Prosthecobacter sp.: one gene and its partner. The protein of the gene in region 1 interacts with the protein of each later gene in a pairwise test. Links are inferred from orthologs where the notes say so. Each region holds a gene or a part of one and is shown in the gene's direction. Other genes may lie near its edges.

What was found.
Region 2: the proteins of hflK (region 1) and ftsH interact in binary tests that used the Escherichia coli proteins (3 or more experiments, as listed by UniProt). The link is inferred for Prosthecobacter sp. from one-to-one orthologs.

The regions. Positions count from the first base shown.
Region 1 is NZ_JAXMIH010000006.1:569,846-580,467, forward strand. Bases 3,691-6,589 are described here. They hold hflK (FtsH protease activity modulator HflK), read left to right. Parts: upstream 3,691-4,582; coding sequence 4,583-5,596; downstream 5,597-6,589. Other genes in these bases: U1A53_RS05215 (NAD-dependent epimerase/dehydratase family protein), read left to right, coding at 3,691-4,513; hflC (protease modulator HflC), read left to right, coding at 5,593-6,589. In the rest of the region: U1A53_RS05195 (hypothetical protein), read left to right, coding at 1-314; U1A53_RS05200 (SDR family oxidoreductase), read left to right, coding at 446-1,201; U1A53_RS05205 (Nramp family divalent metal transporter), read left to right, coding at 1,291-2,625; U1A53_RS05210 (NAD(P)-dependent oxidoreductase), read right to left, coding at 2,616-3,488; more of U1A53_RS05215, read left to right, coding at 3,545-3,690; more of hflC, read left to right, coding at 6,590-6,654; U1A53_RS05230 (autotransporter-associated beta strand repeat-containing protein), read right to left, coding at 6,904-10,622.
Region 2 is NZ_JAXMIH010000014.1:53,927-64,588, forward strand. What follows is about bases 4,226-7,164. They hold ftsH (ATP-dependent zinc metalloprotease FtsH), read left to right. Parts: upstream 4,226-4,592; coding sequence 4,593-6,737; downstream 6,738-7,164. Other genes in these bases: U1A53_RS16150 (phosphoenolpyruvate hydrolase family protein), read left to right, coding at 4,226-4,469; U1A53_RS16160 (DUF3592 domain-containing protein), read left to right, coding at 6,895-7,164. Also shown: U1A53_RS16130 (ATP-binding protein), read left to right, coding at 1-843; U1A53_RS16135 (hypothetical protein), read left to right, coding at 886-1,989; U1A53_RS16140 (histidine phosphatase family protein), read left to right, coding at 2,029-2,607; U1A53_RS16145 (helix-turn-helix domain-containing protein), read right to left, coding at 2,608-3,495; more of U1A53_RS16150, read left to right, coding at 3,606-4,225; more of U1A53_RS16160, read left to right, coding at 7,165-7,986; U1A53_RS16165 (helicase-related protein), read right to left, coding at 8,056-10,662. UniProt on the Escherichia coli protein: Acts as a processive, ATP-dependent zinc metallopeptidase for both cytoplasmic and membrane proteins. Plays a role in the quality control of integral membrane proteins.

The DNA.
Region 1 (10,622 bases):
AACTCGCTCGCTCCCTGTTCATCCTCCCGGTTCTTGCCGCCCTGTCCCTGGCCTCCTGCACCCATACCCGTCATGTGATTGGCCACGACTACAACATCACCACCTACGGCCCCGACAGTTTTGGCGGCCACGGCGGCGGTTACGGCAGTGGTTACGCCATCTGGCCGATGCCCACTGACAACTACGCGTTGTACGGCACATTTGATGATCCTTACGCCTGGGGCGACAGCGGCTACTACCGCGCCACCCAGGCCATACCTGCGCCAAGCTATGAGTCGACCTCATCTTCCAGGCAACAGACCTCCGGGAAATGACGAAGGGATGCCGCGCCGATTCGCCCACACGAAACGCAGGGGTGATCGGCGCGATTGATCCGGCTCCTGACGCGAATGACTGAAGCCGCTGCCCGTTTGAATTCGATCACCGGCTCTGCATTCTGTGAGGCATGAACCTCAATCTCGAAGGCAAGTCCGTCGCCGTGTTTGGAGCCGCCAAGGGCATTGGGCGGGCGATTGTGGATGGTTTTGTGGCCGAAGGGTGTGCCGTGCGGGGTTTTGACCGGGAGAAGAACGCGGACTTCATCACGGCGGGTGATGTGACGAACTTTGAGGCGGTGAAGGCCTTTGCGGCGGGGTTTGAGAGCGTGGATCACATCGTTTTCTCTGTTGGGGCCGGCTCCGGGAAGTTTGGCTTTCCGTTTTGGAATCTGGAGCCGTCGGACTGGACGCGGGTGCTGGAGATCAACCTCATTGGCGCAGTGAATGTGGCGCACGCGTTTGCACCGAAACTGATTGAGCGAGGAAGTGGCTCGCTCTTGTTTCTCGTCTCCGTCGCCGGGCAGATGGGATCGCAGACCGATCCGCCTTACAGCGCTTCGAAGGCCGGACTGATCAATTTCACGCAGTGCGCGGCGAAGGATCTCGGCCCGCATAACATCCGCGTGAACGCGCTCGCGCCCGGCATGGTGAAGACGGAGCTGAATCGGTCCATCTGGGCGGCGGGGCAGAAGAAGCTGCCGGAGGATCAATGCGTGAGCTTCGATGACTGGGCGGCGGAGAAGATCAAGAAGGTGTCACATCTCGGTCGCTGGCAGATGCCGGAGGAATATGCAGCGATGGCGACGTTTCTGGCCTCAGATCACGCGAAGAACATCACCGGCCAGACGATCAATATCGACGGCGGGCAGGTAATGCACTCATAGCAACTGACACGCCGAGCGAGCGCCTTTCAGCCCATTGGTCCCGACACACGAAGATTGTGGCCCCGACAAGCACACTCTAAGATCATCGGATGAACCAGCCAGAACCCGCGCCCAGCCACTGGGCAGCCATCCTTCGCAGCATCGGGCCGGGACTGATCATCACGGCCTCAATCGTAGGCTCGGGCGAGGTGATCGCCACGCCGAAGGTGGCGGGGGAGGCGGGGTTCACGCTGCTGTGGTTCATCGTGCTCGGCTGTTTCATCAAGGTGTTCGTGCAGGTGGAGCTGGGGCGCTATGCGGTGAGCACGGGGCAGACAACGCTGGAGGCGATGAACAGCATCCCAGGGCCGCGCTTTATCGTGAGCTGGCTGCTGTGGCTCTGGCTCGGCATGTTTGTGGCGCTCGTGTTTCAGGTGGCGGGCATCGTCGGTGGCGTGGCGGACATCTTTGCCGCCGCCGGGCTGACGATGGACAAGAAACTGCTCGCCATCGGCGTCGGCGGTTCGTGCGCGGTGCTGCTGGCGCTGGGGCGCTACCGCCTCGTGGAGAGCTTGTCGGTGGCGATGGTGGTGCTGTTCACGCTGGCGACGGTCATCGCGGTGGGCTCGCTGCAATGGTCGCCGTATGCGATCACGGCGGCCAATGTGGTGGAGGGATTTCAATTCAAGCTGCCGGAGAATTTTGTGACCGCGTTCGGTGCGTTCGGCATCATCGGCGTCGGCGCTTCGGAGCTGATCTATTATCCTTATTGGTGCCTCGAAAAGGGCTACGCCGTGAATGTCGGCCCGCAGGACGGCACGCCGCAGCGGACCGTGCGTGCGCAGGGATGGATGCGCGTGATGCGCATCGACGCGTGGATTTCCTTTGTCATCTACACGCTGGCGACGCTCGCCTTCTACATGCTCGGTGCCGCCGTGCTGCACTCGAAGGGCCTGCAGGTGAACGACCAGGGCATGATCGACACGCTCGCTCACATGTATGCGGAGAGTTTTGGTTCATGGAGCCTCTATGTTTTTCTCGTCGGCGCGTTTTTTGCGCTCTACTCGACGATCTTCGCCTCCACAGCCTCGAACGCACGGCTGCTGGTCGATGCGGCGGCGCTCTTCAAAGTGGTGCGCTATCCCACACCGGAGCATCGGGTTCGGGCCGTGAAAGTCTGCGTGGTGCTGCTGCCCGCGTTGTCAGTGGGGCTGTACATGCTCTGGGAGAAACCGGTCACCCTGGTTCTCATCGGTGCCGTCAGCCAGGGGATCATGCTGCCCTTCCTGGCTGGCGCGGCGCTTTATTTCCGCCACTGCCGCCTGGACCGCGCCCTGCGTCCCGGCTTCGCATGGACGCTCTGTCTGTGGATCGCCGCCCTGTCGATGGCGGCGATCGGCGCGTATCAGGTCGTGCAGGAAATCATGAAAGCGGTTCACTCATAAAGCCGGAACAACCCTGAGTGATCCAGATCACCGAAGCCTTTTTCGTGTACAAACTTCTCCCACTGGGCGAGGGAGTTCTTCAACGTGGGTGAATCGAGGCCGACGGAATCGGCGAGTTGGGACATGAGGCGGACATCCTTGAGCTGAAGCGTGGCACGGCCACCGGGGGCGAAATCGCGGCGGACCATGCGATCGCCGTGGAGGTCAAGGATGCGGCTTTCGGCGAAGCCGCCGAGAAGGGCTTTGCGGACGAGGGCGGGATCGACGCCGGAAAGCTCGGCCATGCGCAAGGCTTGGGCGACGGCGTCGATGGTTTGAGCGACGATGAGTTGATTGGCGAGCTTGGTGACCTGCCCTGCCCCGCTGGGGCCGAGATGGGTGATATTTTTGCCAACGGCTTGGAAGATGGGCAAAGCGCGCTGGAAATTCACCTCGCTGCCGCCGGCCATGATGGTGAGCGTGGCAGCCTCGGCACCGACCTGGCCGCCGGAGACGGGGGCATCGACCCAGTTGACGCGTTCTGCCCATTTTTTGGTCTCGGGGACGCCAGTGGTGCCAAAGTCGATGATGAGGGCATCTTTGTGCAGACCTTCGATCAAGCCGCCAGGACCAAAGACGATGTTTTCGACGACGTCGGTCATGGTGAGATTGACGCAGATGACGCCGGGGCCGATTTCGCGGGAGAGGTCCGGCAAGGTGGCCGCACGGCGCATGCCCAGGGCCACGGCGGCCTCCGCAGGCGCGTCACTGCGATTCCAGACGACGACATCGGCCCCAGCCGCGTGCAAATGACGCGCATTGGCCCGGCCCATGTTGCCGAGTCCGACGAATCCGATCTTGTGTCCTGCGAGTGGCTTGCTCATGTCCGGCGAACTCACATCAGGCAGCGCCTGATGGCAAACACCTTCCCAACTCACGCATGAAAATCATCATCACCGGCGGCGGCGGCTTTCTTGGCTCCCAGCTTGCGCAGAAGCTCCTCGAACGCGGCACTTGGTGCGGCCAGCCAATCACCGAGATGGTGCTGCTGGATGCGTTTTTTCGCGAAGAACCGACGGACACGCGAGTGAAGCAGGTGAAAGGCGACATTGGCGACCGGGCGACGGCTTTCGCGGCTACGGGATCGAAGTTCGATGTGATCTTCCATCTGGCCTCGATGGTGAGCGGTGAATGCGAGGAGCGCTTTGATGACGCAATGCGTGTGAACTTGGATGGCGGACGCAATGTGTTTGAGGCGGCGCGAGCGGCGGAAGGCAGGCCGCGAGTGGTGTTTGCGAGCAGCGTGGCTTGCTATGGCGGCCTCGACATGTCGCAACTGATGTCCGACCACACGAAACAGCTCCCGCAGACGACCTACGGCATGACGAAGGCGATGTGCGAGATGATGGTGAACGATCACACCCGCAAAGGCCACTTCGACGGCCGCAGCGTGCGCTTGCCGACGGTGATCGTGCGTCCCGGCAAGCCGAATGCCGCCGCATCGAGCTGGGCGAGCGGGATGTTCCGCGAACCGCTCAATGGCGAGCCGTGCCTTCTGCCGATCCGCCGTGAGCAGTCGCATCCAATGACCGGTTATCGCACCGTGATCGATTCGTTCATCGCTTTGAGCGAGGTCGAGGAAGCCAAACTCGGCAAAGATCGTGCCTGTGTGCTGCCAGCACACCGTGTGACGCCACAGATTGCCGAAAAGGTGATTCAAGAAGTCGCCACAGAGCGTGGCATCAAGCTGGGACCCATTGTGGATGCCTTTGATGCCCGCATTCAAGGCATCGTGGATAACTGGCCGCAGCAAGTGGATGGCTCTCGTGCGATGGAGATCGGACTGCCGCGTCCGCCGGAGCTGAAGGTGATCGTAGGGCAGTATCTCGATGATTTTGGGCCGAAGTGAATTTCCCACCGCTTCATGCATGTCGAGCATGTCGCTTGCTGCTTTGTCAGCGTGCGCTAGCCTCATGGCATGAGTGAGATACGACCCTTCCCGAATGCACCGCAGATCAAGATCGATCCACGTCGCATATTCATCGGCATTGGCGTGGTGTTCATTGCCATCGGGCTGTTCTCCGGCATCTACCAGGTGCCGGCCAATTCCGTGGCGGTGGTGCAGCGCTTCGGCGGTTATTTGAAGACAGCGGAGCCGGGGCTGCACTTCAAGCTGCCGTGGGGCATCGACCAGATCACGATCGTCGAAGTGGAGCGCCGACAGAAGCTGGAGTTCGGCACCGCCACGCAGGGCGCATCGAACCAATACCAATACGAGGAAGACTACAACGAACAGCAGCGCGAGAAGAACATGGTCACGGGTGATTTGAACGCCGTGCTCGTGGAGTGGGAGATTCAATACCATGTGGAGGAACCCATCGCCTACGTCTTCAATGTGCGCGATCCGCTGCCCACTCTGCGCGATCTTGCCGAGGCGGTGATGCGGGAAGTAGTGGGCGACCGCACCGTGGATGAAGTGCTCACCATCGGCCGCCAGGAGATGGAATTGAAGGCGCTGGAGCGGCTGCAAGCGCTGACCAATGGGTTGAAAATGGGCGTGCATATCGACCAGATCCAGCTCGGTGATGTGAATCCGCCTGCTGGCGTCAAAGCCAGCTTCAACGAGGTGAACAGCTCCCAACAGGAGCGCGAATCCCTCATCAACCAAGCCAGCGGCGAGTACAACCGCGTGGTGCCACGCGCGCGAGGCGAGGCGGTGCAAAAAACCAGTACCGCCGAAGGTTACGCCGCCAAACGCGTCAATGAGGCCGAAGGCGATGCCACCCGCTTCAAGGCGCTGCTCGCGGAATATCTCAAAGCGCCCGAGGTCACCAAAAAACGCATCTACCTCGAAACGATGAGCAAGGTGCTGCCGTCCGTGCCCGGCAAAATCATCCTGGATGAAAAGGCATCCTCCTTCCTCCCGCTCATGAATCTCCGCCAACCCGCGCCCCAGCCGCCAGCCGCCGACCCCAAGCTCCCCGCCCGATGAAAGCCCCCCTCATTCTCATCATCCTCCTCGCACTGGCCATCGTGCTCGGCTCCGGTTTCTACACCATGAGCGAAACGGAGCAGGTCGTCATCACCCAGTTCGGCATGCCGGTGGGCGAACCGGTGACCAAAGCCGGCCTGCACTGGAAGACCCCGTTCATCCAGACCGCCAACCGCATCGAAAAACGCGTGCTGGAGTGGGACGGCGAGTCCACGCCCATGACGACGAAGAACAAAGTCTTCGTGATGGTGGGCAGTTTTGCCCGCTGGGAGATCATCGAGCCGCTGGTGTTTTTCCGCCAACTCACGGATGAGCGCCGCGCCCTCTCGCGACTGAACGGCATCATCGGCAGCGAGACGCGCATCGTCATCGCCAAGCATGACTTCATCGAGGCCGTGCGCACCACGAAGGACCGCAAGGTCGTGCGGGATATGATCAGTCCCGCGCCGGGCGCCACCGCCGGCACGCCGCTCTCCACCGCCGAGGCGCGCATCGGCGTGCTGCCCTCCATCACCAAAGGCCGCAGCGAGCTGGAGGCGGAGATTTTTGCCAACGCCGCCGAAAAGGTCAAGGATCTCGGCATCCGCCTGCTCGACGTGCGTCTCAAGCGCATCGACTACGATCCGTCCGTGAGCGAGTCCATCTACCAGCGCATGATCACCGAGCGTCAGCAGATCGCCGACCGTTACCGTGCCGAAGGCGAAGGCGAGGCTGCGAAAATCAATGGTGAGCGGGAACGCGATCTGAGCCTCATTGAATCCGAGGCCTACCGCAAGGTGCAGGAGATCGAAGGCGCCGCCGATGCGAAGGCCACGGAGATTTATGCGAAGGCTTATAACCAGACGCCCGAGGCCGCGCAGTTGTTTGAATTCCTGCAAACAATGTTGGCCTACAAGACCCTGATCACCCCGGACACGACGATGGTCTTCACCACCGACAGCGAACTGTTCCGCTATTTGAAGTCGAGCAGCCCGCAGGCCAAACCGGCGGCGGGTGGCACCAGCATGGAGTTCACGCCGTTGAACAAGCTGCCGACGCTGCTGGAAGTGGGGCGGTAAACACAGAACAACGAAGCAGCAGGGTTCCCATGTAACCAGGCAGCCTGCTGACTTAGGGAAACACTGATTTGCACCGCAGATTGGAACGCCGCAGAGGCTTGATTCAGAAGGCCATTCTCTGTGCCGTTTCCACCTGTATGTAGCGGCGTCCTGATTTCGAGCCACAGAGAACACAAAGCCAGGCTCTGGGTGTGGCTTTAATCAGCGGCTCCTTAGAAAACTGAGTGCCTTTGGCGCGGCGGACGCGTTTCAACGACGACGACGTCGGCGCAGCATCAGGCCGACCAGGCCGAACATCAACAGCAGCAGGCGGCTGGGTTCGGGAACCACGACGATGATGCCGTAGCGACCGAATGCTGAGGTGTCCCATGCCAGGCCTCCAAAGCCAGTGATGTCGGGCAGGTCGAGATCGCCAGCCGTCGGACTGGCGCCACCAATGAACCCGCTGGTGTAGGCGAAAGTCATGTCCGATGCCTGCGTCCAGTCGATCAGGTTGAAGACTTGGCCATAAGTGACCGAGGTCAGGCCTGCATCCAAGATGCGGATAGAACCATCACCATACGCGGCAGAAGCCCGGGCACCGACGGACAGGTTCGAGGTGGTGGCACCTGTGAGCTTGAGCTGGTCATGATTGGTGGAAGTGGTCGGAGCCACGTTCCAGGTGGCCAAGGCTTCAAGGCCATCAGCACCATTGGCTGAATCGTTATCCGCAGCGCTGTTGAACAGGAGCAAGGCGCTGGCATAAGTGCCGCCTTTGTACTCATACTGTCCGTTCGAGAACGTGATCAGGGACGCGTTGGTCGGGTTGGCAACACCGAGCTGGATCTGCGAGCCGTCGGCCACGGTCAGCGCCGTCGTGCTGTCCGCCGTGAGCGTCAGTGTGCCGTTGGCGGCGCCCAAGCTGCCGCCTACCGCGAGGATGCCCACGCTGGTCGGCGTCGGATTAGTGCCGCTGCCAACGGTGACTGTGCCGCCGATGGTGCCGTCTCCAGAAAGGATTGCGGCATTGATGAGCGTGCCACCGGTTTCACCGACCGTGACCGCGCCGGTGCTGAGGCTGCCTGAGACGTGGAGCTGGCCGTCATTGACCGTGGTGGTGCCGGTGTAAACGTTGGCACCGCTGAGCACCCATACTCCCGAGCCAGACTTGGCGACGGATGTCAGGCCGGCACCGGCATTAGCCAGGGGGGTGGCAAATGTGTTCTCATCGGTGTTGGTGCCGCTCAAAGCAAGCGTGCGGGCGGTTGCGGCAGTCGGTTGCGTTGGAGAAGTCGTGCTGGTGAACACCATCGGACTACCGGATGCGCCGGAAGCATCCAAGCCTCCACCGCTTGTGCCAAGTGTGAACTGACGGTCCGTGGTGCCGGTGGTCGCGCCAGTGCCGATGTAGCCGAGGGTACCGCCGTTGAGCACGAGATTGGCCGGGGCGGCGGCGGAGTTGCCAATGCTGCTGACGTTGCCGCCCGCGTCAAGCTTGGTGGCTTGGAGAGTGCCGGCGTTGATGGTGGTGGTACCGGAGTAGGTGTTGGCGGTGTTACTGAAGGCCATGGTGCCTGTGCCTGCCTTGATCACATTGTCCGTGGCACCAGTGCCATTGGAGATGACCGCGGTGACATTCAGCTCGGCGGAGCCGGCGGCGACACTGCTGCTGTCAGCAACAGTGAAGGTGCGAGTGGCAGCGCCAGGCAGGCCAGCACCCACTGCGGTGCCACCGAAGGAGACATTGCCGGAGAGCGTTGAGGCCAGCGGGTTGCCTGCGGCATCGTAGGCCACGTTGCCAAGCAGGTTCAGTGTGCCGGCTCCAGTCGATACATTACTGGTGCTGGTGGTCGTGCCACCGGTGCCGCCGAAGGTGAGGGAGGCGATGCTGTTGTTGAATCCTGCAAGGTTGAGCAGGGCGGTTTCCCCAGCAGTGGTGGAATTCACCGTGACAGCAGTGGTGGCAGGCAGCGTGTTGTTGGCTGCCGAAGTGATGGTGCCGCGGTTGATGGTGGTGGAGCCGCTGTAGCTGTTCGGGCCACCAAGCGTAAGGGTGCCGGTGCCCTGCTTCACGACATTGAGCGTGGAACCGACGTTGTTGGTGATCGAGCCGCCAAATGCCGTGCTGGTGGCGTCACCGATGAGCAGGGTGGTGGTGCCGGTCGTCGCCGAGGTGGTAAGGAGACCGCCCGTGGTGCTTGAGTCACCCGTCAGGGAAGCAATAGAGATGATGGCACCGCCGCCGTTGATGTCGAGTGTGCCGCCGCTGAGCACAGACACTGCGGAGGTGACCGGGATGGCGCCGAAGGTGCCATACTTCAGCAGACCACCGCTGACGATGGTCGGGCCGGTGTAGGTGTTGAAGCTGTTGGCAGGGGCAGCACCGCTGAAGGTGAGGTTCTGCAACGAAGCAAGCGTCGAGGTGGTGGCGAGGCTGAGGGTCACATCGCCGGTGCCGGTGTTGATGGCGGTAATGGTGGTGCCCGCAGCGATGCCGGAACCAGTCACCGTCGAGCCAATCACCAGTGTCGCGGCAGGCCCAACGCCCACGTTGATGTTCGTGCCAGCCGCAGGAACCGTGGCGGCGAGGCTGACCGCATTGCCGAAGGCAAAGGTGCCGGCATTGGTAGTGGCAATGGCGGGCTGAGAGAGAGTCACCACTGCGCCGGCGACGCTTGCAACCGTGGTGCCCGGTGCGATGCCAGTGCCGTGAACGGTCTGGCCGACGACGATACCTGCCGCAGCCGACGCGCTAAGGGTCAGCGCCGTGGTGTTGATCACCGTGGCGTTGGTAGCCGCACCTGTGGCACTCAGCGCACCTGGGGTCTGCGGGGTGAGGGTCAAGGTGCCGTTGCCGGTCTTGGTGAAGCCAGTGCCATTGCTAATGATGCCGTTGATGGCGGCGGTGGCCTGCGGATTGCTCACGTTGATGGAGCGTGCGCCGCCACCGAGATCGAGGGTGCCGTTGAGGGTCAGGTTGGAACCCGTGCCGCTGCTGTTGCCGTTGATGGTGAAGTCACCGTTGGCGATGACGTTGTTGGCGATGGTGCGGGCGGTGCCGTCGGCCAGGATGGTGGTGTTATTGGCAAGCGTCAGAGTGCCGGTGCCGAGAGGGCCTGCTGTCACTTGCAGCCCGACCGTGGTTGGCGTGCTGGCAGCACCGATGATGAGCGAGCCGACATCCACATTGACGCCACCATTGAAGCTGCTGGTCGTGCTGGTGAGTGCGAGGGAACCGTTGCCTGCCTTGGTGATGCCGGCGAGCGCTGTCGTGCCCATCACATTCTGGATGGGTCCGGTGATGGCGAGGCTGACTGGCGACGCGCCTGAAGTGGTGACCGTTCGACTGGTGCCGTTGAGTTCGACAGTCGAGGCGATGGTCGGCGTCGAGGCGTAGTTGTCGTTGGTGGCGGTGATGGGCGTCACTGAAGTGAACACCAGGGTGCCCCCGGTCACCGTCGGAGTCGCGGTGCCGCCGTTGTTGTTGAAGGTGACGCTGTTGAGGGTGTTGGCACCCACGAGGGTCAGAACGCTGCCGCCATTGAGGATAACGCTGCTGGTCGAGGCGATGGAGCCGTTGTTGGAGATCTGGGTGGCGTTGGCGTTGTTCAGGATCAGGTTGCCCTGGACCTGGATGCCACCCAACTGAGCTGCCGCGTTGCCGATCTGGAGGAGTCCCTGGTTGACCACCGTGTCACCCGTATAGGTATTGGAGAAGTATGGCAGCGGGGCGGAGAAGGTGATCGGATTGCCAGCAAGAGTGCCCGTTGCATTGGCCGAGAGGACAAAGGTGGTTCCGTTGGTGATGCTGGCAATGGTGGCACCGTTGGGGATATTGGTTCCAAACACAGCCATTCCCACGGCCAGTCCTGCGGTGCTACCAGCGCTAACGTTGGCCGAGGCATTGGTGGTGGTGAAGTTCGAGGTGGTCGAGGCAAGGAAGTTCGCGATTGGCGCACCGAAGATCAGGTTGTTGGAGGCGTGGGTGG
Region 2 (10,662 bases), on another replicon or contig:
GTGCGCAATGACGACAACCTGCGCCTTGCCCTCGCCGATCCGGTCAAGCTCAGCCAGGTGCTGCAAAATCTCGTCATGAACGGCATCCAGGCCATGCCGCATGGCGGTTACATGGATGTCGAGGCGCACAACTACATGGTGGGTGCCCTCGGAGATGGCTCCCTCAAACCCGGCCCGCATGTACACATCATCGTTCGTGACCGCGGCTGCGGCATCGCGAAAGAAAACCTGCAGCGCCTGTTCCGTGAGTCATTCACCACGAAGGCGGACGGCAACGGCATCGGCCTCACCACCTGCAAGCGCTTCATCGACGAGATGGGCGGCGAGATCCGCGTGACCTCCACACCGAACGTCGGCACTGAATTCAGCGTGACCCTGCCTGCCGCCTCAGGTTCGGGCACCACGAGGCAGCTCATCCCGGCCGATGCCGCGCCCGTTCCGCTCAAGCATGGCAAAGGCAAGGTGCTCATCGTCGATGACGAGGATGACCTGCGCAAAGTCGCCCACATGATCCTCACGCGTTGCGGTTACGAGGTCGTGCAGTGCGACAACGGCCAGGACGCCGTCAAAATTTACCAGAGCCTCTTCCGCACCGGCACACCGCCTGATGTCGTCCTCATGGATCTCACGCTGCGCGGCGGCATGAACGGCACCGAGACCGCCGCAGAAATCCTCCACCTCGACCCCGACGCCCGCATCGTCTGCACCAGCGGCAGCGTCACGCAGGAGGTACAGATGGTTTTCCTCGAGCGCGGTTTCGTCGGCGTGCTGCCAAAGCCCTACGAAGCCGGCGAACTCACACAGACCGTCCATCGCATCGCCACCATGATGAAGCGGAATTGAGCGTGCGCCGGGCCGTGCTTGTGACGATATTTTCCGACTCACATGAAAACACGCCGCCATTTCCTCTCCGGCCTCGCCACCGCAGCCGCCGCCACGTTCACCGAAACGCTGCGCGCCGCGCCTGATCCGAAAAAAGACACCGTCATCGGCCACGGCGCGCATCGCTACAAAGTGAACAAAGACTGGGTGCCCGCCGGTCAGGGGCGACATCACCCGATCCTGAACTGCCATGAGATGGTCCAGGTCAAAGACGGCCGTCTCTTCATGATTGGCGATCATTGGGACAACCAGATGCTCGTCTTCAAGCCCGACGGCACCATCCTCGACTCCTGGGGCAGCGTCTGGCCCGGCGGCCACGGCTTGACGCTCTCCAACGAGAACGGCGAGGAGTTCCTCTTCGTCACCGACAGCGGCCTGTGGAAATCCGGCAGCGCGGGCTACCGCCAAACGGGCCGCATCACCAAGACCGACCTCGGCGGCAAAGAAATCTTCTCCATCAGCCATCCCATGAGCGTCGGCGCGTATGAGCCGGACATGGTCTTCAATCCCACCGAGACCGCCATCGCTCCGAATGGCGACATCTACGTCGTGGACGGCTACGGATCGCAGTTTGTGCTGCGCTACGATGCCAAAGGCAAGTTCATCCAGCGCTTCGGCGGCAACAAGGACGTGCCCGCCGAGGAGCGCCTCAACAACGCCCACGGCATCGCCATCGACACACGCCAGGGCGCCGACAAGGCCACCGTCATCGTCACCTCACGCGTGGACAACTGCTTCCGTCGTTTCACGCTCGATGGCAAATACCTCGAAACCCTCGACGTGCCCGGAGCCATGGTCTGCCGGCCCGTCATCGCCGGTCAGGAACTCTACGCCGGCGTCTGCTGGTCGAAGACACCCGAGATCAACAAGCTCCCGCAAAACCCCAGCGGCTTCACCGTCATCCTCGATGCCGCAGGCAAAGTCGTCAGCGCCCCCGGCGGCACCGCACCCGTGTATGAAGACGGCAAACTCACGCCCCTGATGCAGGCCGAGCGCATTTTCGATCACGGGCACGATGTCTGCGTCCTCGACAACGGCGACCTCATCGTCTGCCAGTGGAACGCCTTCCAAACCTACCCCATCAAGCTCGAAAAAATCGCCGCCTAGACCGGCCTCTTCGCCCTCCGCCCTGAGCTCTCCGCAGAAATGAAATACCTCACCATCGTGCGTCACGCGAAATCCAGCTGGGGCCAGCCTGGACTCGCCGACCATGATCGTCCGCTCAATGAGCGCGGGCAGCGCGCCGCACCTGCGGTCGCGGCGTTTCTGCATCGCACCTACTTCGGTGGCAACGGCTCCCCGGCCCTGCTCCCGCTACCAGATCGCCTCGTCACCAGCACCGCCTTGCGCGCCTTGAGCACCGCGCAGATCATGCGCGAGACCTTCGCCCTGCCAGTCGATAAGCTGCTGCTCGAATCGCGCCTCTACCTCGCCGAATCCGACCGCATCCTCGAAGTCATGCGCGGCTTCGAGGAAAGCTGGCACCACGTCATGCTCTTCGGCCACAATCCCGGCCTGCACGACTTCGCCGAGCACATCCTCGCCCGTGCCAACATTCCGAAGGTGCCCACCTGCACCGCCGTCATCATGGCCTTCCCCCACGAATTCTGGGGCCTCGCCGACTGGAACGAAGCCCAGCTCATCGGCTACATCACCCCCAGGTCCCTCGAACGCCGCTTCCCCGAGCTGTATGCGGGGATTTCGCGGGAAGATGGAGATGATTGATCATCCGTCCATCCGGCTGCGATGCTCACTCGGCCGCCAGCCGATCCACTTTTTGAAGGTGTTGCTGAAGACGAAGGGATTCATGTAGCCGACTTCGTGGGAGATGGTCTCCACCTTCAGATTTGTCGTGGAGAGCAGTTCGGCGGCCTTGCGCATGCGCAGCCAGGTGACGTGGTGCATGGGCGTGCGGCCAAGCGCCTTGCGACAGAGGCGGCGCAGGTGCTCGGCGCTGACGTTAGCCTGCCGGGCAAGCTCGTCGAGCGTCCAGTCATGGCCGACGTTGGCGGAGACTTTTTCCCAGATGCGGTGCAGGCGGTCATCGACCTGCCAGGGTTGAGCGAAACGCTCGATGTAGTGCTGGATCAGTTCCACCCAATGGAACATGGCGGCCGGTTTGGCCTCGTGTCCGGCTTCTTCGATGAGGCCTTCGATGGCGCTGTAGAGCGCGGTGCCGGCAAAGGGGGCCATGAGCGGCGAACTGCTGCTGAGGATGGGCGTCTGCTGCGGCTGCTGTTCGTAGCGCACCCAGCAGCAGCGCCAGATCTTTCCGGGCACGGCCTGGAAGGCGTTCACCATGAAAGGCGGCAGCGCCACGGCCATGCCAGCGCCGCATTTTTTCCAGGTGCCATCGACGAGCACGCGACCCTCGCCCTCCAGGCAGGCGAGGAAATACAAACCGCCCTGGTGCATGCGCACGATGCGGTAGGGCGCACGCGCCGTCATGACGCCCGCGTGAGCGATGCGGTGCGTGCCCAGCGTGCCGCACACCGGCGCTCCACGCAGCCAGGAGCGCGCGTCCCGCTCCGTGGCCCGCACCACGCGGAACTCCGTGCCCGGCCCGTGCGTGTGGGTTTCGGATAGCTCTTGGATGGCAGCTTTGGCGTGCATGGAGGGGAAGTTGGCGGTTGTTTACATGGTTGACTGTTGTTGACGATGGTTTCAAACCACTGTCATCCACCGTCAACGATCGTAAACCACCGTCAACCCAACCTAACGCCATGCCCAATCCCTGGACCGGAATCGGAAATCCCTACACGAAGCAAGAAGTCGTTGATCGCCTGAAGGCGACGCTGGCGAAAGGCGAGCCGATCATCGCGGCGGGCGCGGGCACGGGCATCAGCGCGAAGTTCATCGAGAAGGGCGGTGCGGATTTGATCATCATTTACAACAGCGGTCGCTTCCGCATGATGGGGCACGGCAGCACCTGCGGCCTCATGGCTTATGGAGATGCGAACGCCATCGCCATGGAGATCGGCGAGTATGAAGTGCTGCCGGTGGTCAAAGAAATCCCGGTCATCTGCGGCGTGCATGCCACCGACCCCCGCCGCCGCATGTGGCACTGGCTGGGCAAGGTCAAGGAGATGGGCTTCAGCGGGGTGAACAACTTTCCCACTCACACCATCGTGGACGGTCACTTCCGTGGTGTGCTGGAAGAAACCGGCATGAGCGTGGAGAAGGAATTTGAGATGGTCGGCCTGGCCACACGCATGGACCTGTTCAGCATCGTCTATGTGGCGACGCCGGAAGAAGCGATCAAGATGGCCAAAAACGGCGCGGACGCGATCATCGCGCATGTCGGCACGACTGTCGGCGGCAGCATCGGCGTGACCAACGCCGTGGTAAGCTGGGATCACACGGTCAAAGTGACGCAGGACATCATTGATGCCGCGAAGAGCGTGAACCCGAATGTCTTCACCCTCACCCATGGCGGCCCCATCAACACGCCGAAGGACGCGGAATACATCCTCAGCAAGACCACCGCGGACGGCTTCGTCGGCGCCAGCAGCCTGGAGCGCATGGGCGTGGAGGATTCACTGACGAGTCTGACGCGGGAATTCAAGCGCGTGCCACTGGGTCGATGACCCCTTCCCTGTCGCTGTAAAGGCCGGTTTAAGGCTGCTTAGGCCCGCTGGAATCGCATTTTGCAAAAAAATTACCGGCATGTATGCTCGGACTCGCGTTACTAAGCTGTAACACCCCCGCTCATGTCCGACGACCCCTTCAACAACCGCCCCGAGGGCCCAAACCGCCGCAATCAAGATCCGCAGTTCAACTGGCGCGGTTTCATGCTCTTCGCGCTCGCGATCACCCTGCTGATCTCGGGCTTCATGATGAACAAGGGGATGGCCGGCAGCCGCAAAGTCTTCAACTACGCCGAATTCAAAATCGAGGTCGAAGCCGGCAATATTGACGCCAGCAAAAAACTCGAACTCGTCAATCTCGACACCACCTCCGAGCAGACCATCCGTGGTTATTATTTCCCGTCGCCTGCCATCAAGGCCTCGGCTGGCAAAGCGGGTGAACCCGAGGTTCCCGCGCCTGATTTGAGCAAACCGGTCCTTTCTGAACCCGTCAAGGACGCTACCGGCAAAACACCAGCCTTCGGCGCTGGTAAGGGCGATTCCAAGCCGTTCTCCGTCGCCGTGAACATCGAGTTCCAAAAAGAGGAGCTGCGGGATCTCCTCAAAGCGCACAACTTGGTGCTTATCCCGGTCTATGAAAACGAGATGTGGTCCTCACTGCTCGGCTTCCTGCTGCCACTGCTGATCATCCTCGCGTTCTTCTACTTCCTCGTGCGCCAGCAGCTCCGCAGCGCCGGTCGTGGGGCGATGAGCTTTGGCAAGAGCAAGGCCAAGATGCTCGCGCAAGATCGCAACAAGGTCACCTTCAAGGATGTGGCCGGTGTGGAAGAAGCGAAGGAAGAAGTGCAGGAAATCGTCGAGTTCCTCAAGGATCCGAAGAAGTTCCAGCGCCTCGGTGGCAAGATCCCCAAGGGCGTGCTCATGACCGGCCCTCCCGGCACCGGCAAGACTCTGCTGGCAAAAGCCATCGCTGGTGAGGCCGATGTGCCGTTCTTCAGCATCAGCGGTTCGGACTTCGTCGAAATGTTCGTCGGTGTCGGTGCCAGCCGCGTGCGCGACATGTTCGAGCAGGGCAAGAAAAACGCCCCCTGCCTAATCTTCATTGATGAAATCGACGCCGTCGGTCGTCATCGCGGTCACGGCATGGGCGGTGGTCACGATGAACGCGAACAGACGCTCAATGCGCTGCTCGTTGAGATGGATGGCTTCGACACTCAGGAAGGCATCATCATCATCGCCGCCACGAACCGTCCCGACGTGCTCGATCCCGCCTTGCTGCGCCCCGGTCGCTTCGACCGTCAGGTCACCGTCAATCTGCCCGACGTGAAAGGCCGCGAGGAAATCCTCCGCGTACATGCCAAGAAAGTGAAGCTGGCCGATAGCGCCGACCTTTCCAAGATCGCCCGTGGCACGCCCGGATTCTCCGGTGCAGAACTCGCCAACTTGCTCAACGAGGCCGCGCTGCTCGCCGCTCGCAAGAACATGAAGTCCATCACCAATCCCGAGTTGGAAGAAGCCCGTGACAAGGTGCGCTGGGGCCGCGAACGCCGCAGCATGGCCCTCAGCGAGAAGGAAAAGGAAAACACCGCTTATCATGAGGCCGGTCACGCCATCCTCATCGAGGTTCTTGAGCACACCGATCCGCTGCACAAAGTCACCATCATCCCCCGCGGCCCTTCACTCGGCTCCACCATGTGGTTGCCGGAGGAAGACAAGCACAACGACCGCAAAAGCGAACTCATCGACGACCTCGTTGTCGCCATGGGTGGTCGTGTGGCCGAGGAAATCCAGTTTGGCGACGTCACCAACGGCGCCAGCGGCGACATCCGCATGGCCTCCCGCATCGCCCGCAGCATGGTCTGCTCCTGGGGCATGAGCACGAAGCTCGGCATGATCGAATACGGTGAAAATGAAAGCACCGCCTTCATGGGCCGTGGCAGCAGCAACTACAGCCAGGACACCGCCAAGAAGATCGACGAGGAGGTGAAACGTCTCATCGACGAATCTTACGCCCAGGCCAAGGAGATACTCCTCAAGTACAAGGACAAGCTCGACGCCATCGCCCACGCGTTGCTCGAATATGAAACCCTCGACGGTGCCCACATCAAAGAAATCATGGAGCACGGCCGCCTCATCAATCCGCCCGAAAACAAGAGCAAGCCCCCGCCCCCGCCCCCCCTTCCCAAAGCTCCCGATCCACGTCCCGTGCAGCGCGAAGACGAGGATGAAGGCGGGCTGGCTCCCGGTTTGACCGGCGTGCCCGCTTAACGCTCCAATGATTCACCCAAGGCCGGAGTCGCAAGACTCCGGCTTTTTCATGCCTGCTCGGTCCGGTCTCTAGGCGAGGTGACGAAACAGCGCTTCCGTCCCGCTGAAGCGTCCTGCATCGCGGACAGCTTTTTCACGGCTGCCCGCAAAACTCCCCATGCAACGACCGACTGGCGTGCGATCTCTGAGCAGCCGCCACACGAGGGTCACTACCATGCAGCCGGACACCTCCGCATCGCCCCCGTCTCTCGCGCCTTGGCGACTGAAATTCGTGCGCTGTATTTTCGGCGTCGTGGGCCTGGGTGTAGGCATCCTGCTGGTCAGCGCTGGGTACTACCATCAGCGTGCCAAGCATGAAAAGGTGGACGCGTGGGTGAAGACGCCCTGTCGCATTGTGACGTGGAGCGTGGACATCTCGCGCAGCTCCTTCGGCGACCGCGTACAGCCCACGATGACGTATCAATACGACTTCGCCGGGAAGACCCACACCTCCTCCAACTACGACGAGGCCACCGACTGGATCGTGGACCTGCGCGACTTCGAGGAGGAAGGCGACGCCGCGCGCCGGGGGCCCGCATATTGTTACGTCAATCCTGCCGATCCCAGCGAGGCCTCATTTCGTGCCGCACGCCTGTGGTTTCCGTATTCGCTCATCGGAGGTGGTGGGCTGCTGGCGCTGGTGAGTTTTGTCTTCCTGGTGCGCACCTTTCTGCCGTCGCGCCGGTTGCGGAGCCTGTCCGTCCCAGAGCGTCAGCGTCTTTTCTTCCGCCATCTGCTGGTGGGCGCGGGAGTGGGGCTGCTGGCGCTGGGCGTCCACTTGATGCACGAGCAGCATGTGCTGGATGCCATCCACGGCCAGTTCATCCGCTCCCAGCTCATCGCGGTGCCTGCGCGGGTGGAGGCGAACGGCATCACCGAAGAACGCGGCTCGGGCAGGCGCAGCCACATGATCTACAACATGGTACATCTCGTATATTCCTACGAGCAGAACGGTCGCCGCTGGTTTTCCAACCGCTGGTACTTCGATGCCTCCAAGGTGGACGGCGGGATGAAGCAGGAGGCGCAGGCCCTGGTACGCGCCCATCCCATCGGCCATGAACTGACCGCCTGGATCCATCCGCAGAAGCCCTGGCTAGCCACGCTGGAAACCAGGTGGCAGTGGCATCATGTGTGGTTGCTGATTCCGATTTCGGTGTTGATGGGGGCACTGTGGATGGTGGCGGTGGGATTGAAGAGGCCGAGGGCGTAGGGAGTGTAAGGAGGACTGCCTGCACCTCTATCCAGCGTCTAGTACTGCGGCGGCAAGCTTGGCCGCCTCTCACTTCAGCCGCACTACCAGCCGCGCAGCGTCCAGCCTAAGCCCCGTCGAGGCAATCACAGTACCCAGAGCCTCGCGCTGCTCCTGCAACGCACGGATCTCCTCCGGCCGCACCTGGGGATTGCGCGACTGCAAATCCTCAAGCCGGGCAATCTCTTCATCGAGGTGTTTGCGCATGGCTTTGAGGCTCCGTTCCTTCAGTTCCTTGAGTTGCGCCTCCGCGAGCTGCTGCGCCTTGCAGAGCATCGTGGGCAGGAACTTGTGGCGGACGGTTTCGTTTTCGACGGTGCGAGTGGGATCGCCGGGAGTGAGTTTGGCGCGGGTGAAGGCCGGATCGGCGGTGAGATCACGGCCTTGATGATCGATGGCGATGCGAATCGGTGTGGCTGGCAGGAAGCGTGAGGCATGCAACGCGGGCGGGGCGATGCATTCGGCGATGAAACTGACTTGAAGCACCAAGCCTTCTCCACCAGAGGCTTTCCAGAAAGCGAAACCCGCGTTGCCATCATGGGAGCCGAGCAGGACATCAAGCGCACCACACACGAGCGGGTGATCCCAGGTGAGGAAGGCTTCGTGCTCGCGGGAGAGGGCGCGTTCGCGGTCGAAGGTGAAGGTGAGGCCTTCATCGGGCAGCGCGGGCAAGGCGTCGGTGATGAGGTTGTCGGGACGGATGAACCAGGTGCGGTTGGTCATCTCCTCGACGTGCATGCCGAAGTGATCGAGCAGGCGGATGAAGAAGCGCTCGAAGTCGAGACCGGCATCGACATCGCGGATTCGCTCAATCAGACGTGCGGCAAGACGTGGCTTGCAGGAGTTGAGTTCGAGGAGGCGGTTGTGGCCGCGTTCGAGCTTCTTCCGCACTTCGAGGCGCAGTTTGGCGGTGCGCTTGATGAGATCGTCGAGTTTGGCGGCGTCAAAGCTGGTGCAGAGGGCTTCTATTTCAGCGGCGAAGCTATGGAGGAGCTGCGTGGCCCCTTGCAGGCTGTGTTCAAAGGCATCGAGGCCTTCGTGATACCAGCGGGCGAGGATTTCGCCTTCGGAACCTGCAATGAAGGGCACATGGATGTTGATCGTGCCTTTCTGGCCGATGCGATCGAGGCGGCCGATGCGTTGTTCGAGGAGTTCAGGATCGCGCGGCAGATCAAACAACACGAGATGCTGGGCGAACTGGAAGTTGCGGCCTTCACTGCCGATTTCGGAGCATATGAGCAGGCGTGCGCCTTCAGGATCGGCAAAGGCGGCGGCGTGGCGGTCGCGCTGCATCAAATTCAGACCTTCGTGGAATAGAACGGCATGCACGTTGATCTCGCGCAGGAGGCGCTCGTGGATGTCTTCGGCGAGTTTGCGCGTGCGACAGATGAGCAGGACTTTGGCCTCGCCAAGTTCACGCAGAGTGGCAGCGAGCCAGCGAATGAGCGTATCTTCGGGAGTCGAATTTGGCTCGATGCCAAGCAGCCGGGTATGGCATTGGCGCGGCGGGAAGCCCTGGATGACGGCACGGGTGTTCCGAAACATGACGCGTCCGGTGCCAAATTCGTCGAGGAGATCGCTGACAAGACGCTGGCGGGCGGATTCATCGCCTGCGGTGAGTTCCGTGATGTGTTGCTGCACTCGTGGGGAGTGACTGGCGAAGAGTTCGCGGTCTTGTTCGCTCATGCTGCCGCCTTGCAGGATGAGATCGACCACACGAGCGACTTGCTCGTAGCGATCTGATTCGGCGAGGAACTCGTGCAGATCGCCATAGCGGTCGGGATCGAGGAGACGGAGGCGGGCGAAATGGCCTTCGGCACCGAGTTGCTGCGGGGTGGCGGTGAGGAGAAGGACGCCGGGGACGCGGCTAGCGATGGCTTCGACGACTTGATAGGCGATGCCGGGAGATTCGACGGTCCATTCGAGGTGATGGGCTTCATCGACAATTAGAAGATCCCAACCGGCGTCGGCGGCCTGTTGCGCTCGCTTTGACGAGCCGCTGAGCAAGGACAGCGGGCAGAGCACGATCTGGCTGTCGAGGAAGGGATTGCCTTCGGGATCGCCGGCTTCGATGGCGGCGCAGCGTTCTTCGTCGAAGAGGCTGAACATCAGATTGAAGCGGCGCAGGAGTTCGACGAACCACTGGTGCGGCAAGGCGTCGGGCACGAGGACGAGGATGCGTGAGGCGCGGCCGGTGAGGTGAAGGCGATGCAGGATGAGGCCGGCTTCGATGGTCTTGCCGAGGCCGACTTCATCGGCGAGCAGAACGCGCGGCAGGAGGCGACCGGTGACATCGGCGGCAATGGACATCTGATGCGGGATGGGATCGACGCGACCGCCGATGAAACCGCGCACGGGCGAGGCCTGCATGCGGCAGCGCCATTCGACGGCTTCAGCACGGAGGGCGAAGGTGGGCAAATCGTCGATGTTCGCGGCGAGGAGGCGCTCCTGCGGGCCCCCAAGGCTGAGGGTGTCGGCGAGTTCGGACTCAGGGATGCTGCGGGGGCCGCAGTGGTAGGTCAGAACGCCGTCCTGCGAGGTGACGGAGTCGATGGAGTGCTTTGAACCGTCGCGATGCGTGAGGGTGTCGCCTGCGTGGAAGCTGGCGCGGCGCAATGGAGCACCGTTGCGTGCGTA